DNA from 2 places in the Mesorhizobium sp. WSM2561 genome. Region 2 is predicted to be linked to the other one. Evidence: predicted binding sites of a transcription regulator. Region 2 holds the regulator's gene; the other holds the start of a gene.
The links. The regulator PhoB, encoded in region 2, activates phosphate uptake and scavenging genes when phosphate is short. The targets are predictions, from matches to a motif close to TGTCATNNANCTGTCAT.
Positions count from the first base shown of each region.

Region 1: M727_RS0123640 (PhoX family phosphatase) is a predicted target of PhoB. The motif match lies at 6,996-7,012, and genes of this name have one in related genera.

Region 1 covers NZ_AZUX01000030.1:55,094-66,939, reverse strand. Annotated here, with positions in the region: gene M727_RS0123690 (ABC transporter ATP-binding protein) at 1-182, opposite strand, end outside; gene M727_RS0123685 (HlyD family efflux transporter periplasmic adaptor subunit) at 179-1,132, opposite strand; gene M727_RS0123680 (CerR family C-terminal domain-containing protein) at 1,129-1,857, opposite strand; gene M727_RS0123675 (CYTH domain-containing protein) at 1,948-2,421, shown strand; gene M727_RS0123670 (CHAD domain-containing protein) at 2,418-3,365, shown strand; gene M727_RS0123665 (SulP family inorganic anion transporter) at 3,411-5,132, opposite strand; gene M727_RS0123660 (helix-turn-helix transcriptional regulator) at 5,253-5,522, opposite strand; gene M727_RS0123655 (phosphatase PAP2 family protein) at 5,720-6,421, opposite strand; gene M727_RS0123650 (hypothetical protein) at 6,538-6,876, opposite strand; gene M727_RS0123640 (PhoX family phosphatase) at 7,080-9,068, shown strand; gene M727_RS0123635 (GNAT family N-acetyltransferase) at 9,159-9,839, opposite strand; gene M727_RS0123630 (MarR family transcriptional regulator) at 9,823-10,326, opposite strand; gene M727_RS0123620 (ABC transporter permease) at 10,489-11,250, opposite strand; gene M727_RS0123615 (ABC transporter ATP-binding protein) at 11,247-11,846, opposite strand, start outside.
Region 2 covers NZ_AZUX01000016.1:177,574-189,419, reverse strand. Annotated here, with positions in the region: gene pstA (phosphate ABC transporter permease PstA) at 1-484, shown strand, start outside; gene pstB (phosphate ABC transporter ATP-binding protein PstB) at 497-1,312, shown strand; gene phoU (phosphate signaling complex protein PhoU) at 1,348-2,064, shown strand; gene phoB (phosphate regulon transcriptional regulator PhoB) at 2,072-2,761, shown strand; gene M727_RS0115695 (ROK family protein) at 2,925-4,172, opposite strand; gene xylF (D-xylose ABC transporter substrate-binding protein) at 4,440-5,480, shown strand; gene M727_RS0115685 (sugar ABC transporter permease) at 5,620-6,939, shown strand; gene M727_RS0115680 (ATP-binding cassette domain-containing protein) at 7,033-7,827, shown strand; gene M727_RS0115675 (CHASE domain-containing protein) at 7,941-9,584, shown strand; gene M727_RS0115670 (YMGG-like glycine zipper-containing protein) at 9,709-9,951, opposite strand; gene M727_RS0115665 (hypothetical protein) at 10,033-10,359, opposite strand; gene M727_RS0115660 (hypothetical protein) at 10,565-10,747, opposite strand; gene M727_RS0115655 (PAS domain-containing sensor histidine kinase) at 10,926-11,846, opposite strand, start outside.

The DNA.
Region 1 (11,846 bases), on a different contig from region 2:
GTGCCTTCGCCCTCATCCGGCGTCAGCAGGCCGCACATGATGCGGATGGTCGTCGTCTTGCCCGAGCCGTTGGGGCCGAGGAAGCCGACGATCTCGCCCTCGGCCACCGTCATCGTCACATGGTCGACGACGGTCTTGTCACCAAAACGCTTGACCAGGCCGTGGACGTCGATGACGTTCATTTGCCGATATCCGCCAGTTCGACATCGACGATCTGCCCCGGTTGCAGCGCGCCGGCGTCGCCCTCCGGCCGCGCCTCGACCAGATAGACCAGCTTCTGCCGGGTCTCGAGCGAGTAGATCACCGGCGGCGTGAATTCCGGGTCCGGCGACACGTAGCTGACGCGAGCCTTCACGTCCGGCCCGCAGCCTTCGCAATGGACGTTGAGCAGCGTGCCGACTTCCACCGACGAGAACGCGCTTTCCGGCACATAGACGCTGAGCTTCACCGCGCCGTCCGGCAGAATCGAAATGACCGGCGCGGTCGGCCCGGCGGTGTCGCCGGGATAGCGGATCACATCGTTGATGCGGCCGGGCGAAGGCGCCGCCAGCACACGCTTCGACAGCCGCCAGCGCGCTTGCTCCAGCGCCGATTGCGCCTGCCTGACCTGATTGTCGGCGGCCTTGATCGTCTCGGGCCGCGCCGGCAGGCCTCCGACAGCGAGATTGGCTTCCGCCTGGCCGAGCTGCGCGTTGGCAATTTCCAGCGACGCCGAAGCCGTATCATGATCGGCCTGGGTGCCAGTGCCGCGTTTGAACAAATCGCTGGCGCGGGTGTATCTGCGTTTGGCGTCGGCGGCTTGCGCCTTGGCCATGTCGACCTGCGCCTTGAGCACCTCAATCTCTTCCGGCCGCTTGCCGACCTGCAGGTCGGCAAGTTGCGCCTGGGCCTGGGCAAGGGCCGCCTCGGCTTGCGCGACGGCTATTTTTGCGTCGGCGCTTTCCAGCGTCACCACTGGCGTGCCCGGCGCGACGCGATCGCCGCGCTTGACCGAAATCGTCTCGACCTGCGCCACCTCGATCGGCGCGAGCAGCACATAGTCGCCCTCGACATAGCCGACGGCGAGCGGCGCCGCCGGTGCGCAGGTGCTGAAAAGCAGGGCGGCGAGCGGCACAGAGCAGAGGAAACTCATGATCTACGATCCTTCCGGTCGGTTAAGTGACGCCGAGCCAAAATCGCGCCGAGATTATCCGTCACTGCCGCCGCGATCTTGGTGGCCTCGGCGTCGCCGATCGCGCGCCAGCCCATGCGGCGCATCACCGCCTCGCGGCCGATGCGGAAATAGACGACCTGGCCGATCAGCGTGAACACGGTGAGTCGGGTAGCCTCGCTTTCGGCCGCCTCGCCCGTCGCCTGCTCCCAGATCAGGCAGAGCCGGCGATGCGTCGGCTCGAACACGCCGTCATAGATGCGGTCGAGTGCCGCCGTCGGATGCGATAGCTCACGCAGGACGAACTGCACGATCTCCCCGGCCTCCGGCCTTGCCACGATGAAAGCTACCATCCGCTCCAGCGCGGTGAACAGTTGTGCCCGCGCCGCTTCGGGGTCGCCCGTTTCTGGTTCGCCCGTTTCTGATTCGCTTGGCCCCTGCAGATTGCCGATCGCCTGGCCGGCAATGGTCTGGATGGTGTCGACGATATAGTCGGCCGCAGCGTTGCGAAGCCCTTCCTTGCCGCCGAAATGATAGGCGATCGAGCCGATATTGGCCCTGGCCTCAGCCGCGATCTCGCGCGTCGAAGTGCCGTCGAAACCCTGGCGTCCGAACAGCTTCAGCGCTGCGCGAACAAGTGCCGCGCGCGTCATCTCGGCGGGGGATGCGTCTCGCTGCGGAATTTTGGCGTTTGTCGGTTTGCTCATACCAAACATTTAATCAATCGAATGATTAAAGTCAACACTAGTCTGTGTCCATCTTGCCATCTCCAGCCGCACGCGCTTTAGTGCGGAGCCATGGTCAAGGAAATCGAGCGCAAGTTCCTGGTCTCCGGCGATGGCTGGCGGGATCTGGTCGAAGCGGACATCCGCATTCGCCAGTTCTATCTCGTTGCCGCGCCCGACCGCTCGATCCGCGTGCGCATCAGCGACGGCGCCTCGGCAAAGCTGACGCTCAAATTCGGCAGCAAGGCCCGCGAACGCGACGAATTCGAATATCCGATCCTTCTGGCGGATGCGGAAGAGATGCTGGCCTTCGCAATCGGTCGTGTCATCGAGAAGACACGCCACCATGTTAGGCATCGCGGCCATCTCTATGAAGTCGATGTCTTCGGCGGGATGCTCAGCGGTCTGGTGGTCGCCGAGCTTGAGACGCCGCAGGACGTGCAGGGCGAAATGCTGCCAGATTGGCTCGGCCGCGAAGTCACCGGCGAGCACAGGTTCTACAACGCGTCGCTCGCCGTCGAGGGAATTCCGGAGATCGCCGCATGAGCTACCGCATCGATCCGCGCCTGCCATTGACTGGCGAGGTCAGGCGCATCCTCGCTGAGGAGATCGGCAAGGCGCTCGTCCATCTGGACGCGGCGCATGACAGGCCGGAGCAGGCGCTGCACAAATGCCGCAGGCGGCTGAAGAAGGTGCGTGCCTTGCTGCGCCTGGTCCGTCCCGGAGACGAAACATTTTGCAGTACCGAGAACCAATGCTACCGAGAGGTGGCTGCCCTGCTTGCCGGCCCGCGAGAGGCGACCGCGCTCGTTGAAACCATCGACCGGCTGGCAAAAGACTTTCCCGAGCAATGCGCTGGTGGCGGTCTCGATGCCGTTCGCGACGCGCTGGTGGCGCGCCAGCACGAATTGCATGGTGGAGTTGGCCTCGGCGCCGCGATAGCTGCCGCGACTGCCGCTTGCGAGGATGGCATCAACCGCATCGATACGTTAGCCTTGCCCGACCAGCCCGAACAGGCCGCCGATGTGCTTGCCGAAGGCGCCCGCATCACTCTGCGTCGCGCCAGAAAGGCGCTGGACAAAGCGGGCTCCCGCAGTGATGCCGACGATTTCCACGATCTGCGCAAGGCGGCAAAGACTCACGGCATGCATCTGTCGCTGCTCGGAAGGCTGTGGCCGACGCCGATCAAGGCCCGGCGCAAGGCGGTCGACGAACTCGGCGAAAAGCTGGGCGAACTGCATGATGTATTCGTCCTGCGCAACCTTCTCGAAGCCGGTGACCGGCCGCTCGGCTCTCCTCAGGAAACGCGACTGCCGAGCAAGCTGTTGAAGCGCTCGGAGAAAAGCCTGAAAAAGACCTGTCTTGCGGCGGCAGCCGATCTGTTCGGCGATAGGCCCAGGCGCTCGACAAAAAAACTCGCGCGCAAGGCGCGCACCGGTCTGGCCGCCGCGCCGCACGAAGACGCCAGCGCGCCCGGCGCCGCTGCCTGACGCGGTGCTTGCGTCCGTCCGACATCGCTGACGATGAGGAGAGGGTTAGACCTCTCCCGGCGCGGCATTCTTCAACTGCGCTCGCGCGTCCCTGATCGAGGCGGCGTATGTCACCAGCGGCCGTTTGACGCCGTGGTTGATCAGCATGCGGCGTGTCTGCGGCGAAGCGCCTGATATGATGAAGCGAACGCCGGCGCGCCTCGCCTTGTGGGCAGCGCTCTCGATGACGTTGGCCGCCGTTGAATCGAAGAATGGCACGGCCGAGCAGTCGAGGATGAAGTTCTTGCGCTGGTCGGCGATGCGGTCCAGCACCGTGGCGACGGTCGAGGCGGCGCCGAAGAAGAAGGCGCCGGAAATCCGGTAGACGACGGTGTCGGCATCGCTGGCCTCGCTGGAATCGTATGCGTTTGCGGCGCCGGTTCTGTCGGCGACATCGTCCTGCACCAGTCCCTGATCCGGCTCAACCGCAATGCTCTTGGCCATGCGGTCGATGAACAGGATCGAGCCCAGCGCGAAGCCGACGACGATGCCTTCGGTGAGATCGCGGAAGATGACGATCAGGAAAGTCGCCATCAGCACCAGCGCGTCGCCGCGCGAGGCACGCAGCAGCGTGGCAAAGGCCTGCTTCTCGAACATGTTCCAGCACACCACCGCCAGCACGCCGGCAAGGGCTGCAAGCGGGATGTAGCCGGCCAGCGGCGCCGCCACCAGCATCAGGGCAAGCAGGAGGGCCGAGTGGATCATGCCCGAAACCGGTCCATGCGCGCCGGCCCGCACATTGGTCGCCGTGCGGGCTATGGTGCCGGTGGTGCAGATGCCGCCGAACAGGGCGGACGCGATGTTGGCGAAGCCTTGCGCGACGAGTTCGCAGTTGGAGCGGTGCCGCCTTCCTGTCATGCCGTCGGCGACCACCGCCGACAGCAGCGATTCGATCGCGCCGAGCAGCGCAAAGGCTAGGGCGTCTGGCAGGACGTCGACTATCCTGTCGAAGCTGATCGGCGGAAAGGCCGGCATTTGCAGGCTGCGCGGGATACCGCCGAAGCGCGTGCCGATCGTTTCGGCAGGCAGCGAAAACAGCGCCACGACAAGCGACGCCAGACCGATGGCGATCAGCATGGCGGGCCATTTCGGCCGCCACCGTTTCATCAGGGCAATGGCGACGATGGTCAGCAGAGCGACGAAGGTGGCGGCGAGATTGATCGTGCCGGCCGCCTCGCCGATCGCCATCAGCTTCGGCACCAGCGGTCCAGGTTCTTTGCCGGCGAGTTTTAGCCCGAACAGCTCGACGATCTGGCCGGAGAAGATGATGATGGCGATGCCGGCGGTGAAGCCGACGGTCACCGGATAAGGAATGAATTTGATGTAGGTGCCAAGCCTGAGGTAGCCGATGACGAGCAGCAAGACGCCGGCCATCATCGTCGCCAGCAGCAACCCGTCGACGCCGACCCGTGCCACGGTTGCCGCCATCAGCACGATAAAGGCGCCCGCCGGCCCGCCGATCTGGAAACGGCTGCCGCCCAGCGCCGAGACGAGGAAACCGCCAATGATGGAAGTGTAGAGCCCGCGCTCCGGAGACACGCCCGATGCGATCGCGATCGCCATCGACAGCGGCAGCGCCACGATGGCCACGGTCAGTCCGGCGATGGCATCGGCCTTGAAGTGCTCTGATGTGTAGCCTTCGCGCAGCACCGTCGCCAGCTTCGGCGTGAACAGTTCGGAAAATGTCGGCTGCGCCGGTTGATGAATTGCCCGTCGGGTTCGATGCATGGACTGCCTTCCGCTCCTGATGCATGCCGCCAAAGTGCACAGCGGCCGCGCATAAAACCAAGCAAGCGGCGGGATCGTCGGCAGGACTGTCGGCGGTCGCCGTCGCGACTCTATTTCGGCTCAGCCTGGCGGGTTCTGCGGCACGACCGGCTTGAGGCGCACCCCCCTGCCGCCGCGCTCGCTGGCCTGGTTCTCGCCGATCAGCTCCACGCCGGCCTCGTCGAGGGCCTGGATGACCTTCATCAGTGTATTGACCACGCCCCTGACCACGCCGTCGCTCGCTTCCATGCGCTGAATGGTTGGAAGCGAAACCCCGGCGCGCTCGGCGAGCGTCTTCTGATCGATGCCGGCCAGCGCCCTTGCGGCGCGCATCTGCGCGGCAGTGATCATCGGCTAAAAACCCCCGTCTGAGTCTGCATTCCCATGTATAATACTATCATTGTGATGGTTCAAGCATCATCATGCACATATCAAACATGTACACACGGCCCGGTTGCATCCTGGCGAGCTTGCGCCTGCTGGACCAGCACGCCCCAGCCGCCGCAACTTAAAGGAGAATTGGCGAATCGTCGTTCGGAATGGGCGGTTCAGGCGCCGGCGGTCTGCCCGCGCCATCGCTGGAACGCCCATGCGGCCAGCCAGCACAGCATTGCCCAGGCGAAGCCGGCGCACCAGCCGGCCAGCACGTCCGATGGCCAATGAACGCCGAGATAGACGCGGCTGATGCCGACCAGCAGTGTTGTCAGCACGGCAAGTCCCAGCACATAGATCTGGGTCGTTCGCCCAGGCAGGAAACGCGACGCCATGCTGCCCAGCGTCAAATATGTCACCGCCGACAGCATCGCATGGCCGCTTGGAAACGAAAGCGTCGCCACGTCGGCAAGATGCGAGACCAGGTCGGGGCGCGGCCGATCGATTCCGAGCTTCAGCGTGCTCGACAGGGCCTGCCCGCCCGCCACCGCGACGAAGACCAGAAACGCTGCTCCCGGCTTGTGGATCAGCAGCAGATAGACAATCACCGCCGCTGTGATCAGCCCGAGCACGATGGCGCTGCCGAGGCTGGTAATGTCGCGCATCGCCCCTTCCAGCCATGGCGGTCCGATCGGATTGTCGGGCTGTCCCGCTTCACGGAAGGCGAGCATGATTTCCGTGTCGAAGGCGTGCGGCGTGGTGTCCCGCGCCACCTCCATCAGCTCCTCGAACCCCCACAGTCCGCCGGCGATGACCAGTCCGGCCAACAGCACCGGGAATTCGATCCAGTTGAGCAGCTTGTTTGCGGTATTCTTCATCGGGCCAATCGTCCTACAGCGCCGCGCGTCCTTTTGGACGCAAAGGACGCTGTAGCACTTTGATTTGGCGCATGATCCTTTCCGAAATCGATTCCGATTTTCGGGGTCATGCGCAACTACAGTTTTTGCAGATAGGGTCCGAGCGTGATCAGCGCCACCGCTGCGACGGCGAGCACGATGCCGGTCGCCTGCAACGAATTGACGCGCTCGCCGAAGAACACCAATGCCACCACGTTCACCGACACCAGTTGGATCACCGCCGACAGGCTGAACGACACCGACATGCCGAATTCACGGATCAGCCTCAGCATGATCAGATTGCCCGCTGAATAGAGCGCCAGTGTCAGAACGATCTTGCCGAGGCTCGGCGCCAGCCCCCATTGCTTGGCCGCCGTCGCCGCCAGCAGGAAGATCACCGTCGAAATGCCGAGCTGCCCCAGTCCCCAGAAACTCACTTTTTCGTTCCTCCCGACGCAGTGCTTGCGCGCCTGCCGCAGATCTTGTTTCGGAAGCGTCGGTCGCGGTCAAGCGGCCTGATCAAAGACATGAGATCGGGCTGGAAATTGGTCGGCAACGTCATCAAACTGTGATCTGCTGGCGATACGCGGTCAGTCAAGCAACACGCTCCAGCCATCCCAAAGAGCCAGAGGCAAGCCCCATGACTGAACATCGCCCCGACGCCCATTTCCGCACCAGCCTGCTCGAGGAAAACGATGGGCCAGGAACCAATCCCACCAACAACCAGACGATGGGCGAAATCATCGCCGCGCGATTCTCGCGCCGTGGTTTTCTGCAGGGATCGCTCGCGGCAACCGCCATCGCCGCCACCGTCAGCCCGCTCGCGCTGATCCTCGCCGACGATGCCCGCGCCGGAGGCGGCTCGGTCTTCAGTTTCGACGAGGTCGAGGCAGGCGTCGACGACAAGCACCATGTCGCCGCCGGCTACGACGCCGACGTGCTGTTGCGCTGGGGCGATCCGCTGTTTGCCGATTCGCCGGAATTCGATCCGACAAAACAGTCGGCGCAGGCCCAGGAAAGACAGTTTGGCTACAACAACGACTATGTCGGCTATCTCCCGATAGACGGCTCGGCCGAGCACGGCCTGCTGGTGGTCAACCACGAGTACACCAATCCGCATCTGATGTTCCCGGGCCTTGTCAGCATCGTCGATGGCGAGGCCAAGCAGGCCCCACTGAGCAAGGAACAGGTCGATATCGAGATAGCCGCGCATGGCGGCACCATCGTCGAAATTCGCAAGGTATCAGGCAAATGGCAGGTGATGCGCGACGGCAAGCTCAATCGCCGCATCACCGCCAACACCGAGATGGCGCTGTCCGGCCCCGTCGCCGGCCACGACCGGGTCAAGACCAGTGCCGATCCGACCGGCACGAAGGTCTTCGGCAGCGTCAACAATTGTGCCGGCGGCGTCACGCCCTGGGGCACCTACATCATGGCCGAGGAAAACATACACGGCTATTTCTCGGGCGAGCTGCAGGAAGGTCACAAGGAAGCCGCCAACTACAAGCGCCTGGGGATTCCCGACGGCTCCTATGAATGGGCTGCGCATTACGACCGCTTCGATATCGGCAAGGAGCCGAACGAGCCGAATCGCTTCGGCTGGATCGTTGAGGTCGACGTCAACGATCCGACCTCGGTGCCGCGGAAGCGCACTGCCATGGGCCGTTTCAAGCATGAGGGCGCCGAATCGATCGTCGCCAAGGATGGCCGTGTGGTGTTCTACCAAGGTGACGACGAGCGTTTCGACTATGCCTACAAATTCGTCACGGCCGGCAAGTTCAACGCCGAGGACCGCGCCGCCAACATGGATCTTCTCGACGACGGCACGCTCTACGTCGCCAAATTCGCCGAGGACGGTACCCTGGAATGGCTGCCGCTGGTTCACGGCCAGGGTCCGTTGACCGCCGAGAACGGCTTTGCCAGCCAGGCCGACGTGCTGATCGGGACAAGGCTTGCCGCCGATCTTCTCGGCGCCACCAAGATGGACCGCCCCGAGGATATTCAGCCCCACCCGACGACCGGCAAGGTCTACGTCATGCTGACCAACAATTCGAAGCGCAAGACGGAGCAGGTCGACGCCGCCAACCCGCGCGCCGAAAACGCCTTCGGCCACATCATCGAGATTGTCGAGGACGGTGGCGATTTCACTGCCACCAAGGGCAAGTGGGAAATCATGTTGAAATGCGGCGATCCCTCGGTGGCCGAAGTCGGCGCTACTTTCTCGACCGCAACCACCGCCAATGGCTGGTTCAGCATGCCGGACAATTGCGCCATCGATGCGGCCGGCCGGCTCTGGGTGTCGACCGATGGCCAGGGCCCGAAGGCGACCGGCCGCACCGATGGCCTGTGGGCGGTCGACACCGAAGGCGAGGCGCGGGCGACCTCGAAGCTGTTCTTCCGCGTGCCGATCGGCGCCGAACTCTGCGGCCCGCTGTTCACGCCCGACGACCAGACCGCCTTCGTCGCGGTCCAGCATCCGGCCGATGGCGGCGAGGACTGGGAGGCTTTTGGCCGTCCCTCCTATTATGAGGACCCATCGACCCGCTGGCCTGACTTCAAGCCCGATATGCCGGTGCGGCCGTCGGTCGTCGCCATCACCAAACAGGGCGGTGGCAAAATCGCGGTCTGAATCACTGCAAGGCGCTAGCAGCGCCAAGGAAGGATTTCGTCGATACGAAATCCTTCCTTTTCCTGATGCGCGGGAATGCGCCTGATGGGCTCATTCGGCGCGCTGAACCACGGCCACGTTCATCATGCTTCTCAACCTGAAGCCAATGGACTCGTATAATCCGATGGCCGTGGTGTTGCTGGCAAAGGCGTGGAGATAGGGAACTTCGCCGCGCGCCGCTATCTGGTTTGCCACGAACAGCGACAGCAGCCTGCCCAGGCCACCGCCCCGAAATTCCGGATGTGAGCACACCCCGCTAAGTTCGGTATAGCCGGGTTGCTTCATGCGTTCGCCGGCCATCGCCGCAAGTCGGCCCTCGATCTTCACACCCCAAAAATCGCCGAGGCTCAAGGCTTCGAGCGTGAATGGGCCAGGCTTGGTGACCAATGCCAAGGCGAGCATCTCAGCTGCATCGTCTCGCGTCAGACGTTGCACGCGCTTGTCTGAGACCATCTGCAATGGCCGCTCGGCAATCATCTGAACCCCGGGCGCGGTCGAAGTCGCCGAAAATTCCGCGGGCAGAGCAATGGCGTCCACCTGAAGCAGGATCGCACTCTCGCCTGGGGAGACAAGTTTTCCGAGCGCCTGCAGGCTTTCCGCATCGTCCGCGGCACTGGCGGCGAAGGGAGCTATCGAGGGCCGATACCGCATGGCGAGGTCGTCACCTTGCGCGAAGGCTTGGTGTCGCGTCCGAAGCGCGCTCCACACGGGACGGTCAAGCAGGTATTTCATCGCGTGGCACTTCCGGCTTCTTTACACGACGGTCGAGAGGCGCCGCGGCGAGGCCGTCCTCGATGGCGGCCAGCTGATCAAGAAGCGGCCCAGAAAGATCCGCGCACAGATCCGCGACGGCATTCTCGATGCGCGGCCAGACGTCGTGCTTTGCAACATCGACCAGCCGCTGGCCGTGTAGGGTGAGGCAGACAATCCTGCGCCGCTGGTCATCATCCGATGGACTGACCTCGACCAGTCCCAATTCGGCCAGAAGCGACACGCTCCGCGTTACACCTGGCTGTGCGACCCCGAGGGATTGCGCCAGTTCCCCGACTGGCAGCGGGCCCAGCCTGTCGAGCGCAGCCAGCAGCGGGTACTGGCTCGACTGAACCGGCACATCGAGGCAGTCGAGCAGGCGCTGCGTATCCGCCTGCAATTGCTCGCCAATACGCTTCAGCCTGCTGCCCAGGCACAGGAAGCCAAGGGACCTTACGACGTCTTCCATAATCAACCTGCCAGCCAATTGATAACACGATATATAACATTATATGGAAATCAAGCGCCGCCATCGCACGGCCGCTTTCAAGCGTCGTCACCAGATTTGGTCGTCTTGGGTCGGGAACATCGCTCGGATGCTGGCGCTGCGTCGCCTGGGCAGGCCGTTCGGTCAGTTCCGCAGCCGGTAGCCGGTCCTGAAAATCCACGCGACGATCGCTATGCAGATAAGCAGGAAAACCACGGTCATGCCGAGGCTGATGCCGATCGAGACGTCGGACTTGCCGTAGAAACTCCAGCGAAAGCCGCTGACCAGATAAAGGACAGGGTTGAATAGCGTCACCGTGCGCCAGGTGCCGGGCAGCATGTCGATCGAATAGAAGCTGCCGCCAAGGAAGGTAAGCGGCGTGATGATAAGCAGCGGCACCAGCTGCAGCTGCTCGAAGCTCTTCGCCCAGATGCCGATGATGAACCCGAACAGGCTGAAGGTCACCGACGTCAGCACCAGGAAGGAGAGCATCCAGAACGGATGCTCGATGGTCAGCGGCACGAACAGCGACGCGGTCCCCAGGATGATCAGGCCGAGTATGATCGACTTGGTCGCCGCACCCCCGACATAAGCGATGATGATCTCCAGATAGGACACCGGCGCCGACAGCAGCTCGTAGATCGAGCCGACGAATTTCGGGAAATAGATGGCGAAGGAGGCGTTGGAGATCGACTGCGTCAGCAGCGACAGCATGATCAGCCCCGGCACGATAAAGGCGCCGTAGCTGATGCCGTCGATCTCGGTGATGCGCGAGCCGATGGCCGAGCCGAAGACGACGAAATAGAGCGATGTCGAGATGACCGGCGAGACAATGCTCTGCAGCACGGTCCGAAAGGCGCGCGCCATCTCCATTTTGTAGATCGCCCAGACGGCTCGCAGGTTCATGCGCCCTTCCTCACCAGGTTGACGAAGATCTCCTCGAGCGAGCTGTTTTGCGTGTCGATATCGCGGAACTGGATGCCGGCCGTCTCAAGGTCGCGCAGCAGCGAGGCGACGCCCGGCCGCTCGCTCTGGTTGTCATAGGTGTAAGTCAGTCGATCACCGTCCGGCGAAAGCTCCAAAGCGTAGCGCGACAACGTCTCGGGTATGGTGGCGAGCGGGCTGCGCAATTCCACCAACAGCCGTTTGCGGCCGAGTGTGCGCATCAGTTGCACCTTGTCCTCAACCAGCACGATCTCACCGCGATTGATGACGCCGACGCGGTCGGCCATCGCCTCGGCCTCCTCGATATAGTGCGTGGTCAGGATGATGGTGACGCCATCCTCGCGCAGCCGGCGCACCATCGCCCACATGTCCTGACGCAGCTCGACGTCGACGCCGGCTGTCGGCTCGTCGAGGAACAGCACCCTCGGTTCGTGCGACAGCGCCTTGGCGATCATCAGCCGCCGCTTCATGCCGCCGGACAGGGTGATCGCCTTGGCGTCCTTCTTGTCCCACAACGACAGGTCGCGCAGCACTTTCTCGACAAAGGCGTGATTGGC
Region 2 (11,846 bases):
TGCCGTATTCCTGAATTTCTTCGGCATGCCGCGCTCAGCCCCGGTGGTCGGCGGCATGGTGCTGGCGCTGATGACCCTGCCGATCATCATTATCGCCTCGCGCGCTTCGCTGCGCGCCGTGCCGCCTTCGATCCGCGAGGCGGCGCTTGGCATCGGAGCGTCCAAGGTCCAGACCGTATTCCATCACGTCCTGCCACTGGCGATGCCGGGCATCATGACCGGCACCATCCTCGGAATGGCGCATGCGCTCGGCGAAACCGCGCCGTTGCTGATGATCGGCATGGTCGCCTTCATCGTCGACATTCCCGGCGGCTTCACCGATCCCGCGACGATCCTGCCGGTGCAGATTTTCATGTGGGCGGATTTCCCGGAAGCGGGGTTCCAGCAGAAGACTTCGGCGGCGATTTTGATTTTGCTGGTGTTTTTGGTCATCATGAATGCCATCGCGGTGATACTGCGCAGGCGCTTCGAGCGGCGCTGGTAAGGAGTAGAGGATATGAACATCATGACGGAAGCCGGCGTCGAGCAGAAACTGAGCAGCGCAACCAACGCCCCTTCGATCAAGATGAAGGGCGAAAAGGTCTCTGTTCACTACGGCGAGAAGCGAGCTCTGTTCGACGTCGATCTCGATGTCCGCGAGCATCAGGTGACGGCGTTGATCGGGCCATCGGGCTGTGGCAAGTCGACGTTCCTGCGTTGCCTGAACCGAATGAACGACACCATCGATATCGCGCGGGTGAGCGGCAAGATCACGCTCGACGGCGAGGGCGTCTACGATCCGAAAATCGATGTCGTCGAGTTGCGAGCTCGCGTCGGCATGGTATTCCAGAAGCCGAACCCGTTTCCGAAGTCGATCTACGAAAACGTCGCCTACGGCCCGCGCATCCACGGCCTGGCCAGGAGCAAGGCCGAGTTGGACGGCATCGTCGAATCGAGCCTGAAGAAGGCCGGCCTGTTCAACGAGGTCAAGGATCGCCTGCTCGAGTCGGGTACTGGACTGTCCGGCGGACAGCAGCAGCGCCTGTGCATCGCGCGCGCCATCGCCGTGTCGCCGGAAGTGATCCTGATGGACGAGCCCTGTTCGGCGCTCGATCCGATCGCCACCGCCCGCGTCGAGGAACTGATCGACGAACTGCGCCAGAACTATACGATCGTCATCGTCACCCATTCGATGCAGCAGGCGGCGCGCGTGTCGCAACGCACGGCGATGTTCCATCTCGGCTATCTGGTCGAGGAGGGCGCGACCGACAAGATGTTCACCAACCCCGACGATAAGCGCACCCAGGACTACATCACCGGCCGGTTCGGCTGAGCGGTCCGGCGAATTTCGAACACGAGGACAGCACCATGGGTGAACACACCGTCGCATCTTTCGACGAGGAACTGGAGCACATCGACCGGCTGATCCGCGACATGGACGAGCTCGCCGCCGCAATGGTCGCGGCCTCGATCCGCGCGTTGCTTGCGTCGGACAATGCGATGGCGCAGCGCGTCGTCTCGGACGACGCCATCATGGATGCGCGGCAGCGCGAACTCGACGACAGCGCCATCACGCTGATCGCCAAACGGCAGCCGATGGCGCAGGATCTGCGCGCAGTGGTTGGCGCAATCCGCATGGCCGGCGATCTCGAGCGCATCGGCGATCTGGCCAAGAACATAGCCAAGCGGGTCAGCGCAGTCGGGCAGAGCGCGACGCCGCGGAATCTGTCGCACGGTATAGATGCGATGGCGGATCTCGTTCTTGTGCAGCTGCGCGGCGTGGTTGAGCACTATGTGTCGCGCGATGCCGGCGCGTTGAAGGAACTGCGCGCCGACGACCAGAAGATCGACGTGAAATACACGGCGGTTTTTCGCGAGCTCCTGACCTACATGATGGAGGATCCGCGCAACATCACCGCCTGCACGCACCTTCTGTTCTGCGCCAAGAATCTCGAGCGTATCGGCGATCATGTCACCAACATCGCCGAAAACGCCTATTTTGTCGTGACCGGGCAGCAATTGCCGGCGGATCGCCCGAAGCTCGACGAAACGACGATGTCGGCGCCGGCGACAGGACAGGAGTGACCGGCCGATGATCGCGCCGCGCATCATGGTGGTGGAGGATGAAGAGCCGCTGGGCGTCCTCCTCCGTTACAATCTTGAATCCGAAGGCTATCAGGTCGAGGTGGTGACGCGCGGCGACGAGGCCGAAATCCGGCTGCAGGAAAACGTGCCCGATCTTTTGGTGCTTGACTGGATGGTGCCGGCGGTTTCCGGCATCGAGCTTTGCCGGCGCCTTCGGGTGCGCCCCGAAACCGAGCGGCTGCCGATCATCATGCTGACCGCGCGCGGCGAGGAGAGCGACCGGGTGCGAGGCCTTTCGACCGGAGCCGACGACTATCTGGTCAAGCCGTTCTCGACACCGGAATTCATGGCCAGGGTCAAGGCGCTGCTGCGCCGCGCCAAGCCCGAAGTGCTGTCCAGCGTGCTCAAGGTCGGCGACATCATGCTCGATCGTGAATCGCACCGGGTCTATCGCAAGAAGAGCGAGATTCGGCTCGGGCCGACCGAATTCCGGCTGCTCGAATTCATGATGCGCCACCCGGGCCGGGTCTTCTCGCGCAGCCAGTTGCTCGACAATGTCTGGGGCGAGACGATCTACATCGACGAGCGCACGGTGGACGTCCATGTCGGCCGGTTGCGCAAGGCGGTCAACAATGGTCGCATGCCCGATGTCATCCGCACCATCCGCGGCGCCGGCTATGCGATCAGGGAAGACTAGCTGATATTCAGGTGATGCCGGCCTGCGAACGGCTGATACCTGCGCTTCCGGTGCTGACGTACCCGAAAGTACGCTCCGCTCCGGTTCTCGGAATCCACCATCCTCGGCGCGGCCTGACCGGAACACACGCCAAGTCGCGATCCGGGGATCCCTGCCTTCGAACTCAAGCCACGTTCTTTCCCACCGAGCCGGCTCGTGCCTGGATGCTCGGCGCGAAAATCTCCTGATCGACGAAGCTCAGCGCCCGCATGGCGCAGCCTTCGCGGATCAGCGGCAGCTCGTTCGGCTCGGTGTCGAAGGAAATCGAACCCGAATGCTGGCCGCCAGCGGTCTGGGCGATGGCCTCGCGCAGGGCCGGTTCGATCAGGTCGAAGGCGGCAGCGCTGGCGCCGACCATGGCCACCGGTGCCGGATCGATCAGCGCGAACAGGCTGCCGAGCCCGAAGCCGAGCGCTTCGCCGGCCTTGCGGTAGGCTTCGCGCTCCGGTCCGTCCGTCTGGCGCGCCCGGGCCGCCAGTGCCCGCATCTCGGCGTCGCTGACATCGGCGACCGGCTCGGCGTTCTCGCTCAATTGCCTTGCGTTGCGCCAGATGGCGTAATTGCCGGCATAAGCCTCGACGCAGCCGCGCCGCCCGCAGCGGCAAAGGGCGCCGCCCGGCCGATGGATCATGTGGCCGAATTCGCCGCCCGAGGAGTGGGTGCCGGTGAACAGCTCGCCCTTCAGCACCAGCCCCATGCCGATGCCGTGCGAGAGCAGGATGGCGATGAAATCGTCGCGGTAGCGATGCGGGTGGCGCCAGCGCAGCGCCACGGCCATCATGTTGCAGTCGTTCTCCATGATGGCCGAGATGCCGAACTCGCGTTCCAGAATGTCGGCGAAGGCGATGTTCGTCTGCGGCGTGATCGGCGACCACAACATGGCGCGCGCGTGAGAATCGGTGATGCCCTGGATCGCCAGCGCGATGCGGGCGACGCTTTGGACATCGAGGTCGGGATCTTCGAGCCGGCGCCGGACGATGGCGACACATTCGCCGATCAGCGCGTCGCGCGACATGGTCAGCGTGTCCAGCCGGCGCTGTTCCTCGGCGACCACTTGTCCGGCATAGTCGATGACGGCGACCGACAGGAAATTCAGCGACAACACGACGGCCAACACGGCAGCGGCTTGCGGATTGAGGCTGAGGCCGACCTGCGGCCGGCCGCGTTTCAGCGAAACCGTCTCGCTCGCCTTGCTCTCGGCCAGGATGCCTTCCTGGATCAGGTCGGCAGAGATCGCCGATATGGTCGAATGGCTGAGGCCGGTGGTCGCGGCGATCTCGGTCCGCGACGGCTGGCCTGCCCGGCGTACCGCCGAAATCACCATCGCCCGGTTGCGCCGGCGCAGATCGTCATGACGGATTCCCACCGACATTTTTTGTTTCCTCCTCATTGCCGCGGCCGCTCATGAATCGGAAGCCGTCGGTAATGTCCGACAAATACTGGCAGAAGCAGAAGGGGCTGTCATTATTTATTCCGAGCCTCGAAAAAAAACCCGACAGGACGTCAAAATCCATCAGAATTGGTGTTGACAGTGCTTCGGCGTTGGACCAGTATTTTTTCGAGGCTCGAAAAAATAGGAGCCTTTGTGCCGGCCTTCGGGCCAGTTGGTCGCGCCCTACGCGGCGCAGGGAGGAATATCATGAAGAGATTCGCAGCCGCCATTCTGGCGGGGGTCGCCATGTCGCTGACGCTCGCGTCGGCCGCGCAGGCCAAGGACAAGGTCATTGGCGTTTCGTGGTCGAACTTCCAGGAAGAGCGTTGGAAGACCGACGAAGCCGCCATGAAGGCGGCGATCGAGGCCGCCGGCGACAAATATATTTCCGCCGACGCACAGTCCAATCCCGGCAAGCAGCTGACCGACGTCGAAAGCCTGATCTCGCAGGGCGCCAACGCGCTGATCATCCTTGCGCAGGATGCCTCGGCCATCGGTCCGGCGGTGCAGAAGGCGCTGGACGAAGGCATTCCGGTCGTCGGCTATGACCGGCTGATCGAGAACAAGGACGTGTTCTATCTGACCTTCGACAACCAGGAAGTCGGCCGCATGCAGGCCCGCGACGTGTTCAAGGTGGCGCCGGAAGGCAATTACGTCTTCATCAAGGGCTCGGGCGCCGACCCGAATGCCGATTTCCTGTTCGCCGGCTCCATGGAAGTGCTCAAGGATGCCATCGACAGCGGCAAGATCAAGAATGTCGGCGAGGCTTATACGGACGGCTGGCTTCCCGCCAACGCCCAGAAGAACATGGAACAGTTCCTGACCGCCAACGACAACAAGGTCGATGCGGTGGTTGCCGCCAATGACGGCACCGCCGGTGGCGTCGTCGCGGCGCTGACGGCGCAGGGCCTGGCCGGATCCGTCCCGGTTTCGGGCCAGGACGGCGACCATGCCGCGTTGAACCGCATCGCGCTCGGCACACAGACCGTATCGGTGTGGAAAGACGCGCGCGAGCTCGGCAAGAATGCCGCCGAGATCGCCTCGCAGCTGGCCGACGGCAAGCCGATGACAGACATTGCCGGCGTCAAGGATTTCACCACGCCGGGCGGCAATGTCGTCAAGTCGCTGTTCCTGACGCCGATTGCCATCACCAGGGACAATCTCAACGTCGTCATCGACGCCGGCTGGATCAAGCAGGAAGAGGTCTGCGCCGGCGTGGCGGCGGGCACCGTCCCGGTCTGCAACTGATCCGCCTTCGCCAAAAACCTGAAACGCCGCGGCTTCACGCCGCGGCGTTTTTTTCAAAAGAGTTGTTTTTCGGTGTCTCGCGGGTAATTTCTAAGCTGCTTCCGGCATCCGCGGCAAACGGCAACGGTGGGAGGACATCATGACCGACACGACTTCCAACACGCCGGCTGCCGATCGGGCGCGTGAATCCGAGCTCAGCCCCTTCGGCCGCTTCCTCAAGGCAACCGAGCTCGACATACGCATGCTCGGCATGGTCGGCGCGCTGCTGATCATCTGGGGTGGAATCCACATCCTGTCGGGTGGGCTTTTCCTCACGCCGCGCAATCTCTGGAACCTGTCGGTGCAGACTTCCTCGGTCGCGATCATGGCGACCGGCATGGTGCTGGTCATCGTGATGCGCAACATCGATCTTTCGGTCGGCTCCGTCGAAGGCGTGATCGGCATGGTGATGGGCGTTGCGCAGGCAGAATTCCTCATCCGCGTCATGGGATTCCAGCTTGGAAATCCCTGGATATGGGTCATCGCATTGGCTGCCGGCGTGGTGCTCGGCCTCATGATCGGCGCGCTTCAGGGCTTCATCATCGCCTATCTCGAGGTTCCGGCCTTCATCGTGACGCTGGGCGGCCTGCTGATCTGGCGCGGCATGGCGTGGCTGATGACGAGCGGGCGCACCGTCGCGCCGCTCGATGCCACGTTCCAGCTGATGGGTGGCGGGCCGCGTGGCTCGATCGGGGCGACCGCGAGCTGGATCGTCGGCATTCTCGCCTGTGTGGCCGTCGCCTTGATGCTGCTCAACGGCCGGTCGCAGCGCAAGCGCTTCAAGTTTCCGTTGCGCCCAGTCTGGGCGGAGAGCCTGCTTGGTGTTGTCGCCTGCGCCGCCATCCTCGGCGCCGTCTGGATCGCAAATTCCTACCCCTGGCCGATCGGCATCGTTCGCCAATACGCCCAGCGGAACGGCATCACCATCCCCGAAGGCGGGCTGTTCATCGCCCATGGCATCGCCATACCGGTGCTGATCGCGGTCGCAGTCGGCATCGTCATGACCTTCATCACCCGGCGCACCCGTTTCGGCCGCTACGTCTTTGCCATCGGCGGCAACCCGGAAGCGGCGGAACTCGCCGGCATCAACACGCGCTGGGTGACCATGAAAGTGTTCATGATCATGGGCGTTCTGGCCGCGATCAGCGCGGCAATTGCTTCGGCCCGCCTCAATGCGGCGACCAATGCGCTGGGCACGCTGGACGAACTCTTGGTCATCGCAGCAGCCGTCATCGGCGGCACGTCGCTGGCCGGCGGCTCCGGCACGGTGCTCGGCGCCATGCTGGGCGCGCTTCTGATGCAGTCGCTGCAGTCCGGCATGGTGTTGCTCGGCATCGATTCGCCGCTTCAGAGCGTCGTCGTCGGCGCCGTGCTGGTCGTCGCCGTCTGGCTTGACACAGTCTACCGCAAGCGGGTCTGAGCATGATCCCGAGCCGAAGGTCTGCGTCAGCGAAAACTGGACATCCGTTTCGGTCCAGCATCATGCTCGGCAAAACCATGGAAAGGAACGATCATGGCTGACACGACTGCTCCCACGCCACTGATCGACATGCGCAAGATCTCGATTGCCTTCGGCGGCATTCGCGCCGTCGACGATGCGTCGATCGACCTTTTCCCGGGCGAGGTCGTGGCGCTGCTCGGCCACAACGGTGCGGGAAAGTCGACGCTGATCAAGATCCTGTCCGGCGCCTACAAGCGCGATTCGGGCCAGATCTTCGTCAATGGCGAGGAGGCTTCGATCGCCAATCCGCGCGACGCCAAGAAATACGGTATCGAGACGATCTACCAGACGCTGGCGCTCGCCGACAATGTCGACGCCGCCGCCAACCTGTTCCTCGGCCGCGAGCTGATGACCGGCTGGGGCACGCTCGACGATGGCGCCATGGAGGCCGAGGCGCGCAAGGTGATGGGCAGGCTCAATCCCCGCTTCCAGCGCTTCAAGGAGCCGGTGGTCAAGCTTTCGGGCGGCCAGCGGCAGTCGGTGGCGATCGCGCGCGCCATCCTGTTCAACGCCCGCATCCTGATCATGGATGAGCCGACGGCGGCACTGGGACCGCAGGAAACGGCGCAGGTCGGCGAACTGGTCATGCAGCTCAAGGCCGACGGCATCGGCATCTTCCTGATCAGCCATGACATCCACGATGTCTTCGAGCTTGCCGACCGCGTCTGCGTCATGAAGAATGGCCGGGTCGTTGGAACGGCGCGCACCGGCGACGTCACCCAGGACGAGGTGCTCGGCATGATCATTCTGGGCAAGTGCCCGCCCGGCGCCATTCCGGGACCAGGCGCGCTGAAGATCGCCGCCTGAAACGTCAAATACCTGTCATGTGATATGCCAGCCGTCATGATGGTTTGGCCGCGCCATTGTGTTGCCACGGGGACTTGCCCATAAGATGGGGAACCATGGGTCGCAGCAGCAATTTGAAGAAGTTCTTCCCGATCGTCGCGTTCATTGCCGTCGCGCTGATCAGCCTGACAATGGCGGGATTCGCCTATTTCGCCACCCAGGAAGCGGCGCGCATCAAATTCGAGGCGACGGCGGACGACGCCCTCAACCGAATCGATAGCCGCATCGACCTGCATCTGTCACTGCTGCGATCGACACATGCGCTGTTCGAGGCTCGCAATGGTGACATTTCGCGGGGCGAGTTCAAGGCGTTCTTCGATGCGCTGGGTATCAACGACAATTTCGCCGGCCTGCGCGGCATCGGCTTTCTCCGGCTGGTGAGAGCCGGCGACGAGGCAGCGGTCGAGCGTGCCATCCTGCACGACTATGGCGTCAGCGATGCGATCTATCCGGCCACGACGACGCTGCCATGGCGTGCGCCCATCACGCTGTTCGAGCCGCTGGACCCTTCCAATCAATCCGGCATCGGCTACGACATGTTCACCGAACCGGTGCGGCGCGAGGCGATCGAAAGGGCGATGGCCGACAACCAGCAGCACGCGAGCGGGCGCGTGCAGCTGGGTCAGGAAACAGGTGCTGCGCAGACCTTCACCGGCTTCCTGGTCTTCGTGCGGCTCAACATCGAAACCGCGGCGGACGGCATCGATGCGTCCAGATCCTCGACAACAGGCTTGCTTTATGCGGCGTTCCGCGCCCGCGACCTGTTCCAGACCGCGCTCAGCCGGACGCCGCTGCTGCCGGTCAACATCGAAATCTATGACGGCAAGGTGGATGCCGACCATCTTTTGTTCCAGTCGGAATCGCCGCCGGCGTCGGGCTTCGGCGACAGGTTGCTGGTTTCTCGCGAACTCACCATCGCCGGACGTCCATGGACCGTCCTGTTCAGGCCGACAAGCGCCTTCTCGCAACCGTCCTCGCGCGCCATTCCGGTGATGCTCGGCCTGTTCGGGCTGCTGCTCGCGGGCACCATCGCGCTGGTGGCCCGCTATCAGGAGCGGGCCTATGACGCGGTCTCGCTGCTTCATGAGACGACGGAAAAAAGCCTGCTCGAAAAAGACCTGATGCTGCAGGAGATGAAGCACCGCATCAAGAACTCGATCACGCGGGTGCTGGCGATCGCGCGCCAGACGGCATCGCATGCCACCGACGTCCACGAGTTCTCGTCTTCTTTTTCGGCCCGGCTGCAAGCGATGGCGGCTTCTCAGGACATGCTGACGCGTTCGCGCTGGCAGAAGGCCGATCTTGGCGATCTCTTGCGCATCGAGCTTGGCCAGGTGTTCGGCAAGGAGCTTCCTGACGGGATATTGTCGGGGCCAGAGGTGTTGCTCGACGAGACGACGACGCAAGCGCTCGGCCTCACCTTTCACGAACTGGCGACGAACGCGCTAAAATATGGCGAAACCGGCAATTCGGCCATTACCAGGAACGGCGACTGGTCGCTCAAGGTCGACTGGTCGGTCGAAGGCCACAGGAGCGACCGAACGCTGGTTCTCAACTGGCGCGAAGCCGGCAAGAAGAAGCTCGAACCACCGGTCAAAACAGGTTTTGGCACCAAGCTGATCGATCTGAACGTGACGCGCGAATTGCGCGGTACGATCAATCGCGATTTCCACGATAGCGGGCTGAGCGTGGAAATCAGGATCCCGCTGTCGGACTGAAAGGCTGCCTTAAACCGAGCGTTTTCGAAGACGCCCAAATGCAGCGCCCCAAATGCAGCGCCCAAGTAGACAGAGACCGGCTCGTCCGGTCTCCGCTTCCAATGCCTCCTGCTCTTGAAACGGATCAGCAGCGCGCCGTAAACAGACGGCCACGGTTGTCGCGGTACTGGCAATAGCCATTGCGCAGGTTGCGCACCAGCAGGCCGGTACCGGCACCGATGGCTGCGCCCACCAGCGCACCCTTGCCGCCGTCAATCAGGCCGCCGGCCAGAGCGCCGACACCGGCGCCGACGCCGACATCCTGTTCGGTGGTGCTGCAACCGCTGACCGCGATTGCGGCAACCATGGCAATAATCATCTTCCGCATAGGGTCACTCCTCGCCTTTGTCCTCACTTGTAGCTCCGCCCGTCATTTATCACGCGAAAAAGTGTTTTGCCCTGCTCGATTTCATTGTTGGCTAAGAGAATCTTTTTCGGGGCGCGCGCCGCTCGAGGCGACCTCGAGGTCGGAGATCTCCACAGAAGCGTCGAGGGTGCCGTCCGGGCGCACGTTCCAGACGATCTGGTCGTAATCACCCTCAAGCGCCGGATCGACGGAAAGGCATTTAGCAATGATGCGCGGAGCCTGACCCTGCACATCGTACAAGGCAAACGGGCGCGCGGCGGTGCACTCCTGAGCGGTTTCGAAAACGCTCACCGATACCGGCAGTTCGCGGCACTCGGTCATCGTGTTCGAACAACCGATGACCAGCAGCACGGCAGCGATATGTTCCATGGCGACGGTCCTCCCGCCATAGAACGGGCCACATCCGCCAAAGTTCCTGCGATGCCGGCTGGCGCGACCATTGGAGATCAGGCCGACATCAGGCAAGCGCGAGCCGCCGGCCACTTGCGTCCGACGCTTTGCATTAAATTGTTATCGCAAAACCGCTGCACACCCTCGGTTCAAGCCCGAGGGCATCCCTTTGCATGACCATGCATTAGACCAACTGGAACGCGGCGGCCAGGACGACCACTGCAGCCAGCCCGATTGCGGCGAGGCCGGGAATCGGGAGGGAAGCACCGGGCGACCGTATGGCGGATGCTTCGGGATCCTGGAACCCGCTCATCGAAACACGTGCGGCCTGTTCCAGCCTGTTGATGTCGGCAACCGTCAAAGCCATTTCTCCCGTACTGCGCAGCAAACTGCGATCGAAAACGTCATGCGGAGTGGTGCCTGAGAAAAACAGCATCGAACCTTATGGTGAACAGATGGTTAAAGCCGGCGCGGCCGGTATCAATCCCCACCCCTCTTGGCCCCAACCCCCTCGGCCAGCTCTCTTGGGCTCGGCTGTTGCCCGTTCAATCCGTCTCGAAATTGCTGCGAGGAACGACGAGATGGTATTCGAGACGATCCCCGCTGATTTCAAGTTTCGCCGTGCCGTTCAACGACGCAGGCACAACGCGCTCGAGCGCGACGCTGCCAAAGCGCTTCTCGCTGGGCTGATTGTCATTGGCTCCGATGGCCTCGGCCCATGTCAGCGACAGCGCGGTCTCGCCAGCGGCAGCGGCCGTCAGATCGGCCGTTACCTCGACGAAGCCGTCGGCTCGCGACAGAGCGCCGTAGCTGACAGAATTGACGGCAAGCTCGTGCATGGCCAAGCCGATATGCAGGGCGGCATTGGGATTGAGGTATGGGTTTGCACCGCGAAAACGCAGGCTGCGCACAGGGTCGGCGCCATAGCGGCCGACCTGGCCGGACACCAGTTCGCGCAGTGCCGCTCCCCGCCAGTTGGACGAGGTCACCAGGTCCTGGGATGAGGCAAGCGACTGCAGCCGGCCGCGAAAGCGCGTCAGGAAATCACTGAGCGTGTCCGAATAACGGCTGGTCTGGGTGGCGATGCTCTGGATGATGGCCAAAAGGTTCTTCGACCGGTGGCTGACCTCGCGCAGCAGCGTCTTCAGGGTTTGCTCGCGACGTTTCTGCTCGGTCGTTTCGACCATTGTGGTGACGACGCCCTGCACGGCGCCGCCGTCGTCATGATCCGCGTCTACCCATATTTGGAACCAGCGGACGCCATCGTCGGCGGGAATGCTGAGCTCAAGATGTTCCGGATTGCCGGATGCGACGACCTTGCGTTTGGCCGCGCCGATGCGCTCCGCCTGCGCAAGCGGCAGGATGCCGTTGCCGTCGCCAGTGTCGGAAACCCCCGTGTCGGAAACAACTGTGTCGGAAATCCAGGGCGGGCGCATGTTGCGGGCCCAGACGGTTTTCATCTCGCG